2 regions of the Nitrosomonas limosa genome follow, and region 2 is predicted to be linked to the other one. Evidence: predicted binding sites of a transcription regulator. Region 2 holds the regulator's gene; the other holds the start of a gene.
What was found. The regulator sigma-54, encoded in region 2, starts transcription at its own class of promoters, with help from an activator protein. The targets are predictions, from matches to a motif close to TGGCACNNTTCCTGCT.
Positions count from the first base shown of each region.

Region 1 (10,472 bases), 390 kb from region 2:
TTTAACAAGATCAGTCTCCGGCGGGTCAACCAATTTAATCCGCCCAACCGTCGCGACAGTATTCGGTAGCGCGTTCAATGGAACCGTGGATACTGTTCCATCCACACCGATGGTAATGCGTGAATCCGGTGGTACTGTAATAAAACCACCGGTTGCTCCTTTTACTTTCAAGCCATTGTGCGTTAATAACAAACCGTTAGGACTCACTTGCAAGCTGCCATTCCTGGTATAAGCTTCCTCACCATTATCGAGCTGCACGGTAATCCAGCCGGAACCACGAACCGCAACATCCAGATCACGACCGGTCGTCTCCAGCGGTCCAGATGCGAAGTCGGCGCCCGTCGTCGTATCCACAACAAAAGCACGTGTTGGCAAGCCGTCACCAAATATGGGTACCGCGCGGAATGCGTTTGTTTCAGAGCGAAATCCGGTGGTTGAGGCATTCGCGAGATTATGAGCTACTGTTGCTTGTTGATTCAGCGTATGGTTAGCGCCGGTCATCGAGGTATAAATTAGCCGATCCATTTTTTATGCAACTCCAAATGATTCTGATGTTTGCATCACAAAATCAATACTAAATCTGAGTAATGGTTTGAATAATCTGATCTTGAGTTTCAATTTGTTTTGCACTGGCCTGATACATGCGCTGTGCTGAAATCATTTTTACTAGCTCGGCTGTAAGATCAACATTCGATTCTTCGATGGCATTGGATTGTAAGGATCCTAAATTTCCGGTTTTTGGCACCCCGACCAGAGGCTCACCAGATGCCGGTGACTCAGCCCAATGCCCATCTCCAATCGGTACTAATCCTTGAGGATTGACGAAGTTTGCAAGAACGATTTGAGCCAGTGTTTTGGTTTGACCGCTACTATAATTGCCGAGAATGATGCCGTCCGCACTGATGGTAAAACCAGACATGCGACCGGATGTATAGCCATCTTGCGTGAGTGCATTGACTCCAAAAGGAGAACCGAATTGCGTCGCCGTGGTGAGATCCAATGTGATGGTTTGTGGCGATACGCCGCCGAAAAGCGGATCAATTGCACTGAAATCAATTTCAACATCTAATTTACTAGTAGCATTTGGTGTAACACTATCATCAAGCACACCTTCGCCATCAAATACCATAGACTGAGAAGGATTTCCTTCGATAGTAACACCTATGGGCACGCCGCCGGGGTCTGTTACTTTCCCATCAATCGTTGCATAAGCTGTCCAGGTATTCGCTAAAGTATCGGATTTCTTGAAAAACAAAGACAGAACATGGGAATTGCCGAGACTATCAATGACGGTGCCGGAAGTGGTGCTTTCATAGGTTTTAGGATCGGTCGCATTAAAAACCGTTGCAACCCCGACCTTGCGAGCATCCAGATTAAACCCGACATCGAACGTCGTGGTCGCCTGCGGCGCCAGATCAGCAGTGCTGAATTTTAGACTTGTAGGAATACTGCCCGCTTGAATATCGCCATTTTCATCTGCCATATAACCGGTCAGATTGGCGCCGGAAGCATCGACAATAAAACCAGAATCATCAACATGAAACTGCCCATTTCTACTGTAACTGACCGCTCCGTTATCGCTCATCCGGAAAAAGCCCTGACTTTGAATTGCGATGTCTAGCGGGTTACTGGTAGGCGTGATATTTCCTTGGCCGAATTGCTGTGCGATTGACGAAATTTTTGAACCGATACCGATTTGTGCGTTATCTGAGCCTTCCATCGAATTCGCAAAAATGTCAGAAAATTGCGCAATGGATTGCTTAAACCCGGCCGTGTTCGCATTGGCAATATTATTACCGATTACATCCAAATTCGTTGACGCAGCGTTCAGTCCGCTTAAACCATGTTGAAAGCCCATTGTGTTCTCCTATCAAAATACCTGCTTAATATTTCCCAAGCTAACCATTCCCAGTTCATCTCCCATATCCAGCAGCGTGTCGTCTTTACCAGGCGTCACACTTTGCACGAGACCAAATGAAAGCGTATCAACTTTAATATCCTTACCACCCTGTTTTGCGGTAACAGCAAAGGTATAATCACCATCCGCCGCCTTCGAGCCGCTATTGGTCATACCATCCCATGCGATCGTACTGATTCCGGATGGCTGCACGCCCAATTCCATCTTGCGGACCTCGATGCCTGAGCTGTCGAGGATCGTTACATTGAGCTGATCAACCGCTTGTTCCAAATTGACGCCAGCGATCGCGCCATCTTTATCCAGCGTTATTAATTTGCCGGGAACAAATGCATGATGGCCAATCATTCCGAGCGCTTCAACAGATCGGTTCTCTTCCGAACTGGAAACCAATTTCTGTAAGGTGGAATTTAATTTATCAATACCTGAAACTGTGCTGATTTGCGCTATCTGACTGGTAACTTCTGCATTATCAAGCGGTTTCAGCGGATCTTGATTTTTCATCTGGGTAACCAGAAGCTTTAGAAACCGATCCTGTGGATTCTCCGCGTCCTTTTTGTTTGTAATCCCTGTCGTAACAGTCGATGCAATTGTTTGCAAGTTAACTGGTTGAGCTGATTCCATCACCCTCTCCTTTATTGACCGATTGTCAAGGTTTTTTGTAACAATGATTTCGTCGTATTCATCATATCGACACTATTTTGGTACGAGCGTGAGGCTGACATCATATTCACCATTTCATCGACAACATTGACGTTTGGCATCGTCACATAGCCACTTTTATCGGCCATCGGGTGCTTGGGATCAAAAATTTGACGCATCGGTGATGCATCGTGAACGATGCCCGCGACTTTTACTCCGCTCGCGCCATTCCCGTCAGACGGTAATGTGCTGAAAACCACTTGGCGCCCCCGATATGGTTCACCTGTTGAGCTGGTTACACTGTCGGCATTGGATAGGTTACTTGCAACCACATTTAACCGCTGTGATTGTGCCGACATGGCTGAACTTGCGATACCGAATACATTAAATAAAGACATTCTCTATCTCTCCTGCATTGCTGAAACCAAGTTTCTAAATTCATTATTCAGAAATGTGATGCTCGCATCATATTTAATCGCGTTATCTGCGAATCTAGTACGTTCCATATCCATGTCGACCGTGTTTCCGTCCGCGCTCGGCTGCAATGGAACTCGATACAAAATGTTGTCACCGAAAATTCCGGCAGCACTTGAATTTATGTGCATAGTAGATGTCGTATTCAAAGCTAACTTTCCTTGCAGATTGGAAGTTGATGACAGCTTCTGATTAAGCAGGCTGTTGAAGTCAATGTCTTTTGCCTTAAAATTTGGCGTATCAGCGTTTGCAACATTGCTTGAAAGTAATTCTTGCCGTGCCACTCGTAAACTTAAGGCTTGATGATGGTAATTTAATTCTTTATCCAGTTTGTTGATCATTTTCTGTTTAACCTAGCAGTTAGTATTTCCATTCTTCTGATAGCATTTAATATGCCAACTATCATAAATGCTAAGATTGGCAAGCTATTCCCTGATTAAAGCAAGAAATGGATGTTATCCTTTGAATATACTTTTTCGATTGATCACGAAGTGCAATTCAAAGCCGTGTTTTAGGACGGCAATCTTTGCCGAATGCGGCAATAATGAACGGACCATTTAAATGAACAAACCATGCTTGGTTTTAGTGCGATGCTTTCTATTAATTGTTGTTTTAACGGCTCAGACCTTTGCTGCTCCGAACAACAAGCGGAGTCAACATCAGGAAATTGCGCTTATCAGAAATGCGGTTGAGCACTTTTTGTATAGCAATACTGCAAATTTACCCGGGCAGGTAATCGTGAATGTTGGCCAGATTGATCGGCAACTTGTATTACCGCAATGTTCGAACTTAGAAACTTTTATTCCAGCAGGTAGCCGCTTATGGGGAAAAACTTCAATTGGCGTACGTTGCGATAATCAACCTGAATCTTGGACTATCTATGTTCAGGCGGAAGTAAGTGTAATGACAGAAGTGCTTCATATTGCCCGCCCTGTTTCAAGTGGACAGACGCTCTCTTTCGAGGATGTCGCCCTGCAAACTGTAAATCTCGTTCAAATGCCGGAAGGGATTGTTACTGATACTGCGCAAGTGATTGGTAAAGTGGCGACCAGCAATCTCTCGGCTGGACAACCAATTCGCCCACAAATGCTTCGCGCACCTTATGTCATATTACGCGGTCAAACTGTAAATCTGGTTGTTCAAGGTCGCGGTTTCAGTATTCGTTCGGAAGGACAAGCTCTAACCGATGCCACCGAAGGGCAAGTGGTTCAGGTGCGGAATAAATCAGGAAAAATCATTCGTGGCTTAGCACGCCTTAATTCTATTGTCGAAATACAACCATAGAAGTATCTCTGCTTTGCGGGTATCCTGAATTTGGAATACAAGCTAGGGAAATGCTGATTAATTCAATGAATGTAATGAAAGTCGAAGTGTTCGCAACGCAATAACCAGGCATATCGATCCGATAGGCGAAGAAGCGATAACTGCGCAACGATGCAATTTGCTCGCGTAGTTAATTAATCACGTTTCTCTAGTAATTGCATGGCATAAACGATTTATAATGCACGCCAGTTTCAACTTATTTAAATAATTTTTTACTGTGGTTAATATTAATCAAATTGGAATCGAACTAAAAAAAATTCTCAAAGATGTATTAGGTCTTGATGAACGCGTAAACTCGTTAGAGCTGAACACTATTTTACTCGGCAATATCCCTGAGCTCGACTCTGTTGCTGTAGTAGCAATTTTGCTCGCGATTGAAAAAAGATTTTCAATTACAATAAACGATGATGAAATCAGCGCAAAAACATTTGAAACATTTGGGAATTTAGTTCAATTTATTGCTAATAAAACTATTAATACAGAAAATTATCATCAGAACAGTCTCGTTTAGGGACCTAATTTTCAATGACTGTGTTGATTTCCGAGAGATCGACAAAGGTGCAGGATTTAAAGTCAATAAGGCGCAAAACAGTGAAACTTCATCCAGCTAACTATGCTCATCAATTTTTTTTTACCGGATATGATGAGGGATTTGTTTTAGTAAACCAGATTCGATATGAAAAAAGCTTGATCGTCTTGCCTAATCAATTAATTGAAAATTGGCCAGTCTTCTCGATTACAGAGTTGGAGTTTCATCATTTTGATGCATTAATAACTGCGGCTCCGGAAATAATTCTCCTTGGCACCGGTCCTAAACATATTTTCCCGAACCATTCCTTATTTGCTCAAATAACCAAAACCGGGATTGGAATTGAAATAATGGATACCAGAGCTGCTTGCCGCACTTTTAACATCCTTGCGGAAGAAGGGCGTCATATTGCCGCGGCATTATTGGTATAGTTATAATTACTACGCTATCAAATTCAGTTTGATGTTTATACGCTGAATTGAATGGGATAAATATGTTGTAATATCAGCATTACTGAGTAGATTATATCAAAAAGAAATGGCCATAACTGCCTTGATTGTGATAAATTCCTGACTCGGCAAGTCAGGTGAAAAAGATGGCTTCCTTAATAACGTTAATTATAGGAGTTAAGAATGAATAAATTTATTATTGCTGCAATCAGTTTAGTTTTTTTGTTTGGATCGTCGCTGAGCATGGCGAGTGGAAATAAAGAATCTTCAATGCCACCGATGTCAGCGCAAGACATCCTGAACAAATGGGCTTGCGAAGGTAAAAAAGATGGTGAAAAAATCAAAGATCGAATTGATGGCGAAGTGGTTACCTGCCCGGCAAAAGTTAAACAACCAAATTTTGGTAAATAATAATCCAGTTACTTGAAAGTAACTGATCAATAGGTCAAGCTGAGTTCTTACACTTTTCTGTCTTAGTATTTTTAATCTGATGAGGAAAAGTAACTTGGTAACTGCTTGGCCTATTTTCTAAAGCTTCCCTAAGCAATACTTCTAAATTCTAGTCTTCCACATAGACTACAGCGTTTTTTGTTCGTATAACGTAAAAATTAAAATTATTTCGATATTCTTGTGATTTCTGAAAAAGAATTGTCAATCAAGGGCCGGGATGCCATCTCAAGCGCAAACTTATTGCCAGCCATAAGAAACATTCTTTCTTTAAGAATCAGAGAGTTTTTTCCTCAAAAAGAAAAAGTATGAAGCAGAAAGTTGTTTTATTTTGCTTTTTAATTCTTTTAACAAATTATGCTTTCGGGCAACAAAGTGATCCGGGTATCAAGTCTCATGCAGCCTTGGTTGTGAATGCTCAAACAGGGCAAATTGTTTATGACAAAAATGCTGATATAGTAATGCCGATCGCTTCAATCACCAAACTGATGACGGCGATGGTCATTCTGGATGCCCGCTTACCCGCTGATGAAGTGATCACCATTGAAAAAGCGGACATCGATAAACTCAAAAATACTTCCTCACGATTACCTGTCGGCAGCAGTTATGCGCGTCAAGAGCTACTCAGATTGGCCTTAATGTCGTCAGAAAACCGGGCCGCTGCAGCGCTTGGCAGAACCTATCCCGGTGGCACACGAGCGTTTGTCCACGCCATGAATAACAAAGCAAAGCAAATCGGGATGTCGAGCAGTCGCTTTGTGGATTCCACCGGATTGAGCAGCGGAAATGTCGCAACAGCTCGTGATTTATCCAAGCTGGTTGCTGCGTCCCATAATTACTTAACGATTCGAAAATTTTCCACTACACCGCAGCATGTCGTGACTCCCTTAAAAAGACACGGACAACTGCAATTTGTCAATTCGAATAGCTTGGTGCGCAACCAGAATTGGGAAATTGATGTCTCTAAAACGGGTTATTTGAGCGAAGCTGGCCGGTGTCTGGTTTTACATGCAAAAATAAAAGGACAGCCGGTTGTCATTGTTTTACTGAATTCATGGGGCAAAAATACGCGCATCGGTGATGCCAATCGCGTTAAAAAATGGCTTGAAAATAACCAAAGACGCAAACAAGTCTGAGATTTCAACTTAAGTGAGCTGGTAAATCTCACGATATTTTGTCTTGAGATAGGTAATAAAATAATCCGGACTCAAAGATCCCCCCGTTACATTTTGTACTATCTCCTGCGGAGAATACAGCTTGCCATGACGATGGATTTTCTCGTTCAACCAGTGCTTGATAGGGGTGAAATACCCTACTGCAACATTTCTTTCCGTATCGGGTTGCTCATTCAATAACGCTTGATAAAACTGGCATGCATACAATGCGCCCAAGGTATAGGAAGGAAAATAGCCAAATGCCCCTCCACTCCAATGCGAATCTTGTAACACTCCCAATGTATCGGTCGGAGGCTTAATTCCAAGATACTTTTGCATCAATTCATTCCATACTTGCGGCAAGTCATCAACCGCTACGGAGCCATCGAACAACTCTCGCTCAATTTCATAACGTAAAATAACATGTAACGGGTATGTTACTTCATCTGCTTCCACCCGAATGAAATCGGGTTTGCAATTGTTAATTGCACGATAAAATTCCTCAACCGTGACCGCCTGCAGATTCTCCGGAAAAGCTTCACGAAACGCTTGGAAATAATGCATACAAAAAGATTTGCTCTGTGCAATCATGCGTTCCCAGAATAATGATTGCGACTCATGGATACCCATCGTAGACGACTCTGTTACCGGTAAATCTCCTAATTGATGCGGGCGGCCTTGCTCATACAAAGCATGGCCCGTCTCATGGATAATGGAATACAGCGATTCAATGAAATTACTTTCACTGTATCGGGTTGTTATTCTTACATCAGTGGGGTGACCGCCGCCACAAAATGGATGAACAGAAACATCTATGCGGCCTCGATCGAAATCAAAACCGATTTCCCGGCTCAATTTACGCGCCAGAAGCTCTTGCTTCTCCTGACCAAACTTACCTCGTAGAAACGATGTATCGGGTTTATACGAATGGTCTTGAATGGTATGTATCAATGGAATCAATTCCAGTTTTAGACGCTCGAATATCGGTGTGATCATAGCCATCGTGGTACCGCGTTCAAATAAATCGATGTTTGCATCGTAAGGCTGTAAATTTGGCAAAACACACTGCGCCCACTCTATCTTAAGTTTTAAGAATTGTTTGAGTACCGGAGCAAAATCAGAAAATTTATTATCTTGTCGCGCTGCCACCCAGATGCCTTGGCCACGAGAGCTAAGTTCAGCAATCTCCTGCACCAATCGCTTCGGAATCCGGACTTCCATTTCATAATTGCGCAGCGCCTCCCGGATATTGCAGCGTTCTATTGCTCCCCAATCACTTGTATTGCTGGTTTCGTGTAACTCATGCAAACAATCGCCCAAAGCCGGATCTGTCGTACGCTCGTGAATAATCCCTGCAAGTGCCGCTATCTGTTTAGCACGCGACTCACTGGCCCCAATCGGCATTATGACCTCCTGATCCCAACCGAGAGTGCTCATGACGCCATTCAAATGCGCGATTTCTTCCAGTCTTTGAACTAAATTTTTATAGTGCTGATTCATATCATTGATCGTTTGTCTCTTGAAAAACTCAATGCCACCCCGGCATTCTGAGGATAGCGCCAAAATTATAAGGCCGGTATCATTACGTTTTAAATTGTAAACTTTCTCGCCGCTATGCTCTGGATAAAATCATTTCATATTATTTTCATGGTCACTTGGTTCGCAGGATTATTTTATTTGCCTCGCCTGTTTGTTTATCACGCGATGTGCGACGATCAACCCGGTAAAGAGCGTTTCAAGATTATGGAACGAAAACTTTACTATGGCATCATGACACCGGGTGCGGTATTAACGATCGTTTTTGGCGTATGGCTGTGGCTTGGTTATGGTTTTTCCGGCAGCTGGCTCTATGCTAAATTGGCGTTAGTGATTGTACTGGTGATATATCACTATTATTGTGGAAAATTCGTTACAGCCTTTAAAAATGACAATAATCGACACGGCCACATATTTTATCGCTGGTTTAATGAATTTCCGGTACTGATATTATTCGCTGTTGTCATTCTGGTTGTGATCAAACCGGATTTAGTATCGCTTATCTCCGATTACATGCAATGAAATGAAATGTACCGAGTTGAAGCATAGCTTTTATACATAAAAATTATATAAATTCTATCTGAATTCTCCCATTCTTATTGCGAATGATGCAACTACTCTTTGTTCTGATTTGGACAAGAACACCATAAAAGAGTAAAATTCCGGGTTTTTGCATTGGGTAATTTTATTATTTGGAGAAACTTATGTCTGTCACAATCGAACAAAAGGCAAAGATAGTGCAAGACTATCAAAGGGCTAAAGGGGATACCGGTTCTCCCGAAGTTCAAATTGCACTATTAACGACGCGAATCAATGACTTGATCGGTCACTTTAAAACTCATGTAAAAGATCACCACTCCCGTCGCGGCCTTCTTCGGATGGTAGGTCGTCGCCGCAAGCTCCTTGATTATTTGAAACGCCGGAATAATGATGCATATCAAAAATTGATCGAGCGTCTTGGTTTGCGTAAATAGTTACCTTATTGTCATCAGCACTAAGGTTTTATTTTTATAGAAACTTCCGCATATAACGTTTGCAGTGTGGTATTTGAAGCTAAAATATTGATCAAAAGGAAAAAGGGATTGTTAATTGAAGCCTATTAAGAAGAGCATTACCTACGGACGACATCAACTAACATTAGAAACTGGAGAAATAGCAAGACAAGCACATGGTGCCGTAATGGTCACAATGGACGATACAGTTGTACTTGTTACCGTTGTTGGCGCAAAAAGCACCAAACCAGGGCAGGATTTTTTTCCGCTAACTGTTGACTATCAAGAGAAATCATATGCGGCTGGCCGCATACCCGGTAGCTTCTTCAAGCGCGAAGGCCGCCCCTCAGAAAAGGAAACGCTAACTTCCCGGCTTATCGATCGCCCTATTCGCCCACTTTTCCCGGAAGGTTTTTATAACGAAGTACAAATTGTAGCGACTGTGATGTCCGCGGACAATGAAATCGATCCGGATATACCCTCGATTATCGGCACATCCGCAGCGCTGGTAATATCAGGTATCCCGTTTGATGGACCGCTGGGTGCCGCCAGAGTCGGTTATATCAACAATGAATATGTATTGAACCCAACCACTTCAGAACTTAAAGATACTCAATTAAATTTAGTCGTAGCCGGCACACAACAAGCTGTTCTGATGGTCGAATCCGATGCCATGGAGTTATCGGAAGAAGTGATGCTTGGTGCGGTTACATTTGGCCATGAACAAATGCAAGCTGTGATTACTGCCATCAATGAATTTGCCGATGAAGCCGGAGTAACGGCATGGGATTGGTCACCACCTGAGAAAGACGTCGCATTTGAAGAAAAGATTGCTAGCTTGGCAGAAACAGAACTACGTCAAGCATACAAAATTAAACAAAAACAAGCACGCACTGAAGCTATAGCAGCCATTAGCCAGCGTGTTACTACAGAACTTGGAATAAATTCTGAAGATGGAGCCGATGATTTGCAAAAATTCTCAGAAGCTTTTTTCTTCTTAGAATCCAAAAT
Region 1 is NZ_CM135180.1:437,971-448,442, reverse strand. It holds gene flgF (flagellar basal-body rod protein FlgF) at 1-525, opposite strand, end outside; gene flgE (flagellar hook protein FlgE) at 575-1,858, opposite strand; gene ACV7NC_RS01970 (flagellar hook assembly protein FlgD) at 1,871-2,539, opposite strand; gene flgC (flagellar basal body rod protein FlgC) at 2,551-2,955, opposite strand; gene flgB (flagellar basal body rod protein FlgB) at 2,959-3,372, opposite strand; gene flgA (flagellar basal body P-ring formation chaperone FlgA) at 3,593-4,315, shown strand; gene ACV7NC_RS01950 (acyl carrier protein) at 4,572-4,865, shown strand; gene ACV7NC_RS01945 (Mth938-like domain-containing protein) at 4,880-5,314, shown strand; gene ACV7NC_RS01940 (hypothetical protein) at 5,516-5,743, shown strand; gene pbpG (D-alanyl-D-alanine endopeptidase) at 6,088-6,915, shown strand; gene ACV7NC_RS01930 (carboxypeptidase M32) at 6,925-8,433, opposite strand; gene hemJ (protoporphyrinogen oxidase HemJ) at 8,548-8,991, shown strand; gene rpsO (30S ribosomal protein S15) at 9,174-9,443, shown strand; gene pnp (polyribonucleotide nucleotidyltransferase) at 9,559-10,472, shown strand, end outside.
Region 1: a site for sigma-54 is predicted at 3,414-3,429, ahead of flgB (flagellar basal body rod protein FlgB). Genes of this name have one in related genera too.

Region 2 (10,472 bases):
TTCGGATATTGATTGCGAAAACGGATAATGTGTTGTGGTTGAAACATCTGATGCACCGAGCAGTGACCTTTCCAAAGCAATATCTTGGCGTTCTTGATTTGTTCCCGCGTCAATCCCCCCATCGGCTCGTCAAAATTCCAAACCGGCATATCGTCCAGTGAAATGCCTAACTGATGGCCGCTCCAGCGCCCAAGATGCTGATCAGGGAAGAATAATACTTTTTCCCGTTGCTTGAACGACCATTGCAGGACTTTGCCAGCATTGCTGGAAGTGCAGACGATACCGCCATGTTCACCGCAAAAGGCTTTTAAATCGGCGGAGGAATTAATATAGGTTACTGGTGTAATTACCTCATCGGGGTCAAGCACCTCAGCAAGCTCACGCCAGGCGCGTTCAACATTCGATAAGCTGGCCATATCCGCCATTGAGCAGCCGGCAGCCATATCCGGTAAAATAGCGATTTGTCTGGAGCTGGAGAGCATATCCGCAACTTCAGCCATGAAGTGCACGCCGCAAAAAACCAAGAAATCAGCATCGGTTTGCGCTGCCAGAAAAGAAAGTTTTAGAGAATCACCGGTTAGATCCGCATGCCGGTAAACATCCGCACGTTGATAATGGTGCGCCAGAATAACAGCGCGTCGGCCGAGCGCTTTTTTGGCCTCGATGATGCGTTGTGCACAGGCATCATCCTGTAACTGCTCATATCTCTCAAAATCAATGGCTTCCTGGAGCATTATAATGGGTGTGTTCCTAATGGTTCGTCAAAAATATCAGTCTATTTTATTCCAAGATATGATTGCAAGTTTCGATATTTAAAGACTTGCAACGAATCCGGCAATATGGATGATTGGTAAATGGCTATAAGTGTTCTGTTATAATTCACCATATGAATGAAGAAGGTTATATTTGAGTCAAGTGTAAATACGAAAAAAGTTCCGAGCAATTTCCTAATGATCAAGCGCCCGTTTATTAGTTCACCGCTAATTCTACTTTTAATTCTGGCATTAGTGACATTTTGGCTGGATTATATGACTCGCCCACCAGAATATGTCCAAGACGAAAATTTGAGTTTAAATCCCGATTATATTGTTGAAGAGCTATCCGGTTTTCGAATGGATTATGAATATCAGATACAACGCAAATTTACCGCTCATAAACTTTTTCATTTTTTGGACTCGGAAGTGACTCAACTGGAACAAGTGAGTTTCACAAATGCCGATCCCAAAAATCCCCTGATGCGTCTCTATGCGAATCGCGCTGAAGTTATCAACAAAGGGGAAGATGTTTATCTAACCGGGAATGTGACTGCGGTGCGAGGCACTGATGAGGATAACAGCAATATCACTTTGGTGACTGATTTCTTGCATTTGATTCCTAAAGAAAATTTGGTGAAAACGGATCAACCGGTCACTATTTCCAGATTTGATACCACCATCAAGGCAACCGGTTTGGAGTTTGATAATCGCGTTGGCATGATACAACTACTATCCAGTGTAAGAGCAGTCAATACGAAGTAATTTGGACATATGATGAAAATAATTTTCGCTATAAGTTTGTTGAGTTTACTGCTTGTGCATACGGCCAATGCCGAACGGGGTGATCGGAAAAAGCCAATTTATCTGGAAGCTGACCGTGCGACCGTTGAGGATGTCAACCGCAAAGAAGGCAGCCGGGTCAGCGTGTTTACCGGTAATGTGATTTTGACCCAAGGAACTTTGCGGATCACTGCCGATAAAATGATTATGAAAGAAGATGTGCAAGGGTTCCGCCATGCTACCGCGATGGGTGATCTCGTAACTTTCCGGCAGAAGCGGGATGGGCTTGATGAATATGTAGAAGGCTGGAGCGAGCGGGCTGAATACGATAGCAAAACCGACAAGATTGAATTGTTCCGGCAAGCCCGGTTGAAACGCGGCACCGATGAAGTTCAAGGTGATTATATTTCCTACGATATGAATAGCGAGTTTTTTCAGGTAAAAGGCAGCAAGGAACGCGGCGTGGAATCGGGCCCCGACAAGCGTGTGCGAATAACTATTCAGCCTAAAAATAAATCTGAATAGACCCTTAATCTCCAATTATTTTAAAGTTGTGCCAGCAGATGAGCGAGTTAAGAGCAAACAATTTAAAAAAGCGATATAAATCGCGCACAGTCGTGCAGGATGTTTCTTTCTCGCTTGGGAGTGGAGAAGTTATCGGATTGCTGGGACCTAACGGCGCCGGCAAAACAACTTGCTTTTACATGATCGTTGGATTGATTCCGCTGGATAGCGGCGGAGTTTTTCTGGATGACCAAGACTTAAGTCAATTGCCGATACATCAAAGAGCAAAATTAGGGTTGAGTTATTTGCCGCAAGAAGCATCGATTTTCCGGCGTTTGACTGTGGAAGAAAATATTCTGGCGGTATTAGAGCTGCAGAATTTGGATGAAGATACGAAACAGCGGTATTTAGACGATTTATTACATGATTTGCACATCAGCCATTTGCGGGATAATCCCGCTATCAGCTTATCCGGAGGGGAGCGTCGCCGTGTTGAAATAGCACGCGCGCTGGCCTCGCAGCCACGATTTATTTTATTAGACGAACCTTTTGCGGGAGTTGATCCAATTGCTGTACTGGATATTCAGAGAGTCATTGCTTTTTTGCGGGAACGGGAAATAGGGGTTCTGATTACTGATCATAATGTTCGTGAAACATTAGGAATTTGTGATCGTGCCTATATCATCAGCGACGGACATGTATTGGCTCAAGGCCGATCGGAAGAAATTATTGATAATGAGAAAGTCAGAGAAGTTTATTTGGGTGAACACTTCCGGATGTAGTTTTGTGAAACGGCTTGAATCGGTATTTTCAGTAATCGTTGTTTTTTCTGAATCATGAAGCCAATACTTCAACTCAAACTATCGCAACAATTGCGGCTGACACCTCAGTTGCAGCAGTCTATCCGGTTGCTGCAGTTATCGACGCTCGAGCTTAACCAGGAGATCGAGCGGATTGTGCAGGAAAACCCATTGCTCGAAGTGTATGAAGAGTGGAATGTTTCGGCTTCAGACAATACCTTTGAAACTGCCGAAGCTTCCAACGCCGACAATTTTGATGAAGCTTCCACGGAAGACAACACATCGTCAAATGAGGATATCGCCGAAGATAATTACGATTCCGGTACTGAATGGCCGCAGGATCAAGTTCCGGCTGCGAGTGGTTACGAAGACGACGATCGTGATTCATTGCAGTTACCGGCCAAGCCGCTCAGTTTGCGAGACCATTTATATTTTCAAACCTCTTTAAGTCATATTTCAGAACCCCAGAAGAGTTTGGTGCGTTTGCTGATCGATAGCCTGGATGAAGACGGTTATCTGTGGCAGGATCTCAGAGAATTGCAGGAAATGTTGCCGGAAGAATTGGGGGTTGAGCAAAATGACCTGGAAGGCGCGCTCGATTGTTTGCAACATTATGATCCAGCCGGTGTCGGCGCACGCAATCTTAAAGAATGCCTGGTATTACAGTTACAAGCGCTACCCGGAGAAGTATGTTACCGGGAGCAAGCCATTAAAGTCGTGCAGGAATATCTGGAAATTCTGGCATCCCATGATTTCATACAAATCAAGAAATTATTGGGATGTAACGATCATAGCTTGCGAGCTATCCAAAAACTCATTACTAACTTGAATCCAAAACCGGGCGCGCAGTTTAATTCAACTAGCGAACGTTATATCGTTCCGGATATTACAGTGACCAAAAAAGACGGAACCTGGGTAGCGAGCCTGAACCGGGCTGCAATTCCGCGTCTCAATATCAATCATCTCTATGCTAATATATTGAAGCAGGCGCATCATGCGGAACGTGGCTTGATGAACCAATTGAATGAAGCTAAATGGTTGATTAAAAATATTCAACAACGCTCAAGCACGATCCTTAAAGTAGCCAGCGTCATCGTGGAACGGCAACAGCAATTTTTTGAGCATGGGGATGTTGCCATGCGTCCGTTGGTGCTGCGGGAGATCGCGGAAGTGTTAAATCTTCATGAATCAACCGTGTCCCGCGTCACTACGCAAAAATTTATGTATACTCCGCGGGGCATTTTTGAACTGAAATATTTTTTTGGTAGCCATGTGGCGACCGATTCAGGAGGTGCTTGTTCTGCAACGGCCATCCGTGCATTAATCAAGCAGTTGGTACAGGAAGAAAACCCAAGGAAACCACTCAGCGATAATAAAATTTCCAGCATTCTTGAACAACAAGGAATCGTTGTTGCTCGTCGCACTATTGCAAAATACCGGGAATCGTTACAGATTCCTGCAGCCAATCTTCGTAAATCCATTTAACAGAATAAGGGAATAATAATGAACTTAAAACTTACCGGTAACCATGTAGAAATCACTGATGCAATGCGAGATTATGTCACTTCAAAAATCGGGAAAATTACCCGGCATTTTGATCATGTCATTGATGTCAGCGTCATTCTATCGGTAGAGAAACTCAAGCAAAAAGCTGAAGCTAACGTTCATATCCGCGGCAAAGATATTTTTGTCGAGACCGATAGCGAAGATATGTACGCATCCATCGACAGCCTGGTTGATAAACTGGACCGGCAGATACTCAAGCACAAGGAAAAAAACCTGGAACGTCGTAATCACGGCGCCTTAAAAGATCAAGAATTGGAGTGATCATTACAATAAAGCCGTTGTTCGCTTTATTTTTTATCGATATCCGAGATTTTTTGAAAATGCTGTGTCGCGGTCAAAAAGTTTCAACTTAATTCTCTGTATATAAAATCTATTTTTCATGAATCAGATTTCGCAATTGTTACCACTCTCCAATGTCATTGTCGATCTGGACGTGACCAGTAAGAAACGTGTTTTCGAGCAAGCCGGGTTGTTATTTGAGAATACCAATCATATTGCGCGGAGCCAGGTTTTTGATAGCTTGTTTGCGCGTGAGAAGCTGGGCTCGACAGGATTGGGACAGGGTGTTGCGATTCCGCATGGCCGGATCAAAGGTTTGCGTGAAGCGGTTGCCGCGTTGGTGACAATGAAGGAAGGCATTCCATTCGATGCGCCGGATGGTCAGCCGGTCAATATTGCCTGCATTTTATTAGTCCCGGAAAAAGCCACTGACAAACATCTCCAAATTCTTAGCGAGTTAGCGCAGATGTTCAGCGATAAACAGTTTCGCGAAAACATCCTGCAGTGCAAGGATGCTGCCGCGATTCACAAACTGATTGTTGATTGGGAGTCTCCCAGTGTCCCGAATTAGCATTGCACAATTGTTTGAAGATAAGAAGGAAAAGCTCAAGCTAAGCTGGATTGCAGGCCAAAGCGGTAGCTCGATTGAGCTGAGTGAAGACGAAATTTCTCATTCGGGCCAAGGCATGATCGGTCATTTGAATTTTATCCATCCGGATCGCATACAGGTTATCAGCAGCGATGAAATTCACTATCTGAACAAACAGGAAGCCGCTTCTTTAGAGAAGAAAATCAATCAACTGACGCAGAGCAATCTGGCCTGCATCATTGTTGCGGATGATGCGGAGGTTCCCGCAGCGATTCTCGATATGGCCAATGCTCATAATATTCCTTTGTTGCATTCGCCGTATCCCGGTCTGGAAGTGATTTGGCTGATAAGAACTTATCTGAGCGGTATCCTGGCGCCATCGGTCAGTTTGCACGGTGTCATGCTGGACGTGTTGGGTATGGGCGTGATGATTACCGGCGAGAGCGGTGTCGGTAAAAGCGAACTGGCTTTGGAATTAATCAGCCGCGGTCATGGATTGGTTGCGGATGATGTTGTAGAGTTGCGCCGTATCGCTCCGGAAACACTCGAAGGCCGTTGTCCGCCGATGTTAAGGGATTATCTGGAAGTACGCGGCCTTGGCATGCTGAATATCCGTACCATTTTCGGTGAAACTGCGGTGCGTCGGCGCAAGAATATGAAACTGATCGTGCATTTGCAAAATATCGCCGTAACCGGTGCCGGTGTACTGGAACGGCTGCCGATCAGCGACTTGACTGAGAACATTATAAATGTCGATATCCGCAAAGTGATTATTCCGGTGGCGCCGGGTCGCAATCTGGCGGTATTGGTCGAGGCAGCGGTCAGAAATTATGTATTGCAGTTGCGCGGTATCGATGGCACCAAGGAATTCATTGAACGCCATGAGCGTGCAATGATTGATGGATCTGCCGATAAGTATCAATACTGACACCCGCCGGTTTCGCTTATTCCTTCTCCTGCGGAGCGCCCCAAGATAATGCGAACGAACATTGACCATCCTGCAACGATTACCTTGGCGTTTACCGGCGCATCCGGGATGCCATACGGCATACGTCTGCTTGAAGTGTTGTTGCAGCAAGGTAAGCAAGTGTATCTGTTGTATTCCAAAGTCGCGCAGATCGTTGCACAACAGGAAATGGTCTTGGCATTACCGTCCAGCGCTAAGGAAGCCGAAGCTTTCTTGCGTGACCGCTACGGCATCACAAACGGACAGTTAAGGGTATTCGGACGTGAGGAATGGTTTGCGCCGGTAGCCTCCGGTTCCAATCCCGCCGACGCCATGGTGATTTGTCCCTGTACCATGGGGACTTTGGCAGCCATTTCTGCCGGCATGAGCCAGAATCTAATCGAACGTGCAGCTGACGTGATGCTGAAGGAGAACCGTCCGCTCATTATCGTGCCGCGGGAAACACCGTTTTCCGCGATTCACCTGGAAAATATGCTGAAGCTGGTGCGAAGCGGCGCTGTCATCCTGCCCGCCAATCCGGGGTTTTATCATCACCCGCAAACTGTGCAAGATCTAGTGGATTTCGTGGTTGCGCGCGTACTCGATCATTTGCATGTCAACCACGACCTGATGCCGCGCTGGGGCGAGAAGGACTGATGCTACTGCTTTTCTGCAAGTGATTCTGAATTTTTCAGCGTAGCTGCGGGGAATAAGCGGTGTTCCCGGGTTTTAAAAATACCGGCCTCGGTGACTACGAAATGCATAGAAATATCATGAGCTTGTGGGAAAATGTCGGGAAGCCGCTGCAATTCGAAAGCGACTCCGATAGTTAACGGTTGATGTTCGTAAGTCGCAAGCGTGCGATCATAGTAACCGCTGCCGTAGCCAAGACGGTAACCTTGCGAATCAAAACCGACCATTGGAATGATTACCGCATCGAGTCTGACAATCGGGCTGTTGTCCGGCACCGGGATACCGTAAGCACCGGTCTTCATGGGTATATCCGGCGACCATTCGCGAAAATGCAATGGCTGGTTTTTTTCGATAACTTCCGGTAAAGCCAGCGTTGCCCCCTGTTGCAGAAAATACGATGCTGCCGGACGTGGATCGTATTCACCACGGAAAGGCCAGTAGATTCCGATCGTCATGCGGTGCGGTTGCGTTAATCCCTGTTTAAGGAAAGCCGAAATCGCTTCACTCCATTGCCGGTGCAGATGCGCCGTAATTGCTTCGCGTGCGGCAATCAATTGTTGACGCTGTTGTTTTTTCCAATCGGCCAGGTTATCCATGGTATTCGCTACAAGGAGAAAAAGATGACTGACCGGTTAGGAAGTTTTGCTTCAGTAATGCACGCACTGGTGCCGGGATTCCATAATCAAGCGCTTCCAGCGGCGTTAACCAGATACAATCCGGGCGGGCGGCAGGATTGTTCGGTGTTACCTGTAGTAACTGCGGATATATGCGTAATTTATAATGGGTAAATTGATGATCCAAAGCCGGCAATTCAACCGGGGGTTGAACAGAGATTCCCCATTGTTGCTGGCAATAGTTCACGATATCCATGTCCATTGTCATTTCCGGCAGACACCATAAGCCACCCCAAATACCATCCGATGGTCTTTTTTCGAGCAGCAACCGTTGATGATGCTGTAGCAGCAGCAATACAGTCTCTTTTCGAGGTAGGGGCTGGCGCGGTTTGGCAGCAGGTAGTTGCATGACACGCTGCTGTTGCCAAGCGATGCATTTCGATTGCAATGGGCAGCTGCCGCATTGAGGTTTGTCGCGGGTGCAGACAGTGGAACCCAAGTCCATCAAAGCCTGGGTATAAGTTTCGATGCTGCCGCCACGGTGATCGTCAGGAAGCGCTGCCTCGGCTTTCTGCCATAACAGCTTCTGAATCTTTGATTGGCCAGGATGGCCCTCGATACCAAAGAAGCGTGCAAATATCCGTTTCACATTGCCGTCGAGTATCGCTTCACGCTGACCAAACGCAAAAACTGCAATGGCAGCGGCGGTCGAACGGCCAACGCCTGGAAGTTGCTGGATGAGTTCGCGAAGCTCTGGGAACTGCCCTTGATATTCGTGCACGATGCGGTGTGCGGCTAAGTGTAAATTACGCGCGCGCGAGTAATAGCCCAAGCCGCTCCATAAAGCGAGCACGTCGTCGAGCGGTGCGTTTGCCAAGCGATCAACAGCCGGGAAAGTCTGCAGGAAGCGCTGATAATAGGGAATAACCGTGCTGACCTGGGTTTGTTGCAACATGATTTCCGATATCCAGATTGCATACGGATTGCGGTTCTGTTGCCACGGCAGATCGTGACGGCCGTTCAGCGGGTGCCAACGGATCAGGCTCTCGGCAAGAAACGACATCGGCAAGTATACGGACGATTAATCGAACACGACTTCGCTAAACTTGGCGTTAGGCGTCAAAACTTCCATTTTGGCGAGCGACATCAAGTCGACTTGCTGCTGCGCATCGTTTTCAATGATCAGGCACTCGCGCTTGTCGGAAGTGCTGGCGATATCGACGGCTTTGCCTTCGATCACTTGACCGTCTTTTAAAATGAGCCTCAATTGATAGCGGTACATACACGCGACTTCGACAAAGTCGTGCAATTCGCAGTCAATAACAGTATTTGACATCGTTTTAAATCCTTCCATAAGGTGAAAACCGAATACATACTATACACGCAAAACCTTCCGGAGCAAGGTGGCGTGTCCATTGCATCAATACGGCAATTACAAACCACCATGCAATCCCGGTATGCCGATGCGTTGAATCTGAATGGCATTGTTGCTTTCTTCATATGCCAGCAGCCTCCCTTCTTGGCGCCATAGCCGGAACGCCAGCGAATAGCTTAGCACCCGGATCGGATAATCGCGCGGTAAAGTTTGCAGATACGGTTGTATCGTAGTGAAGTCGGTCGCGCCATATTGTTGCATGATAAAACGCAGACCGCCGTTTGCCGGGCCGATGTTATACGCCAGCAACCCCAGGAACAGATCGCCGTTCATCTCCGCCAGGTAATGCTTGAGCGTCGCCGCAGCGACAAAGGCATTGTGGCGGGAATCATCCAATAAAATTTTATCCACGCCTAAGTACCGCCGTGCCTGATTGACCGCTGCATCCGGTACTCGGGTGATCTGGAACAAACCTCGTCCGCCATCATTGCTGGTGCGCGGAATGAATGACGATTCGGTGGCTGCGAGACCGTGCAGTAACTGGGCATCGATTCTAAATACCCGTGCTGCCTCTTCAATCGCTTGACGGTATTCTTGGGAGCGATTGAGCATTTTTTGTAACTGTGCCGCATCCTGCCGCCGGTACGCGGCATACACTTGGTGCGCAATCGTGACGCGCCCAGCTTCTTCCTTGCCGCCAAGCAGCGTGCGAAAATGACCGTATGCCACAGTGAATTGGTCATACGAGACAAACCACATGATCTGCAGTGCAAGCGCTACGGAAATAACTGGTATCCAATATTCCGAGTGTGATCGCAACCATTGCCGCAACTTCCACCATCCGATCAGAAAAAAACTGGCCATCAGTATGAATGCCAAGATTCCTGCAGTAAACGGTAACAAGTTGGCGAAAAAACTGGTGCCGGAAAACCGGTTAGCCGTATAGCCGAGCAGCAGAATAATGGCGCATGCCGCGATGGCGCTCAACGCAGTGATTTCAATACCGGTGAGCAGCATTTTTCGCTGAAATCCATCGAACAGATTGTTATTGGCGCGTTTACTGGTTCTTGATACCTTGCGGTCGCTGCGTATCACTGCGTTGCGACGACGCTTCAGCTTAGGTCTGGCCGGTTTTGACAGGGAATTGTTGATGCGGGTGGGGTTGTTCACGAGGATACGGATTAAAGAGAATGTATTTTTCTTTAACAGGCCGTTGAAAAACTATCTGCGTTGCCGCTACGGTGTTAAAAACAAGCTCAAAATGCTCATTTATACCGCATAACCTGCGCTTTTTCGCCTGTTTTTGCCTTGTATCGGCTGCCTCGAAAACGTTTCTCAATGGCCTGTTAATTATAGACGTGATTTTGTAGTGCATTACAGCGATACCATTAAACTTGATGCTATTGCAAAGTGCAAAGTTTTAGCAAAACACTTGAAATGCCTATGTATGTATTTTACTGCGTTGAGTGGTGCGAAAAAGCTTACTCAAGGCATTATCATTAGCACTCTTCAACGATTCAATTCTTGCCAATCGGAGCAACGCGGATCAGATCCTTCGGCAAGTCTCCGAC
Region 2 is NZ_CM135180.1:825,460-835,931, reverse strand. It holds gene nadA (quinolinate synthase NadA) at 1-734, opposite strand, end outside; gene lptC (LPS export ABC transporter periplasmic protein LptC) at 891-1,517, shown strand; gene lptA (lipopolysaccharide transport periplasmic protein LptA) at 1,557-2,060, shown strand; gene lptB (LPS export ABC transporter ATP-binding protein) at 2,099-2,821, shown strand; gene ACV7NC_RS03760 (RNA polymerase factor sigma-54) at 2,876-4,324, shown strand; gene hpf (ribosome hibernation-promoting factor, HPF/YfiA family) at 4,343-4,666, shown strand; gene ACV7NC_RS03750 (PTS sugar transporter subunit IIA) at 4,785-5,255, shown strand; gene hprK (HPr(Ser) kinase/phosphatase) at 5,242-6,201, shown strand; gene ACV7NC_RS03740 (flavin prenyltransferase UbiX) at 6,250-6,876, shown strand; gene ACV7NC_RS03735 (5-formyltetrahydrofolate cyclo-ligase) at 6,879-7,508, opposite strand; gene mutY (A/G-specific adenine glycosylase) at 7,501-8,589, opposite strand; gene ACV7NC_RS03725 (Rho-binding antiterminator) at 8,608-8,862, opposite strand; gene ACV7NC_RS03720 (lytic transglycosylase domain-containing protein) at 8,959-10,071, opposite strand; gene ACV7NC_RS03715 (hypothetical protein) at 10,411-10,472, opposite strand, start outside.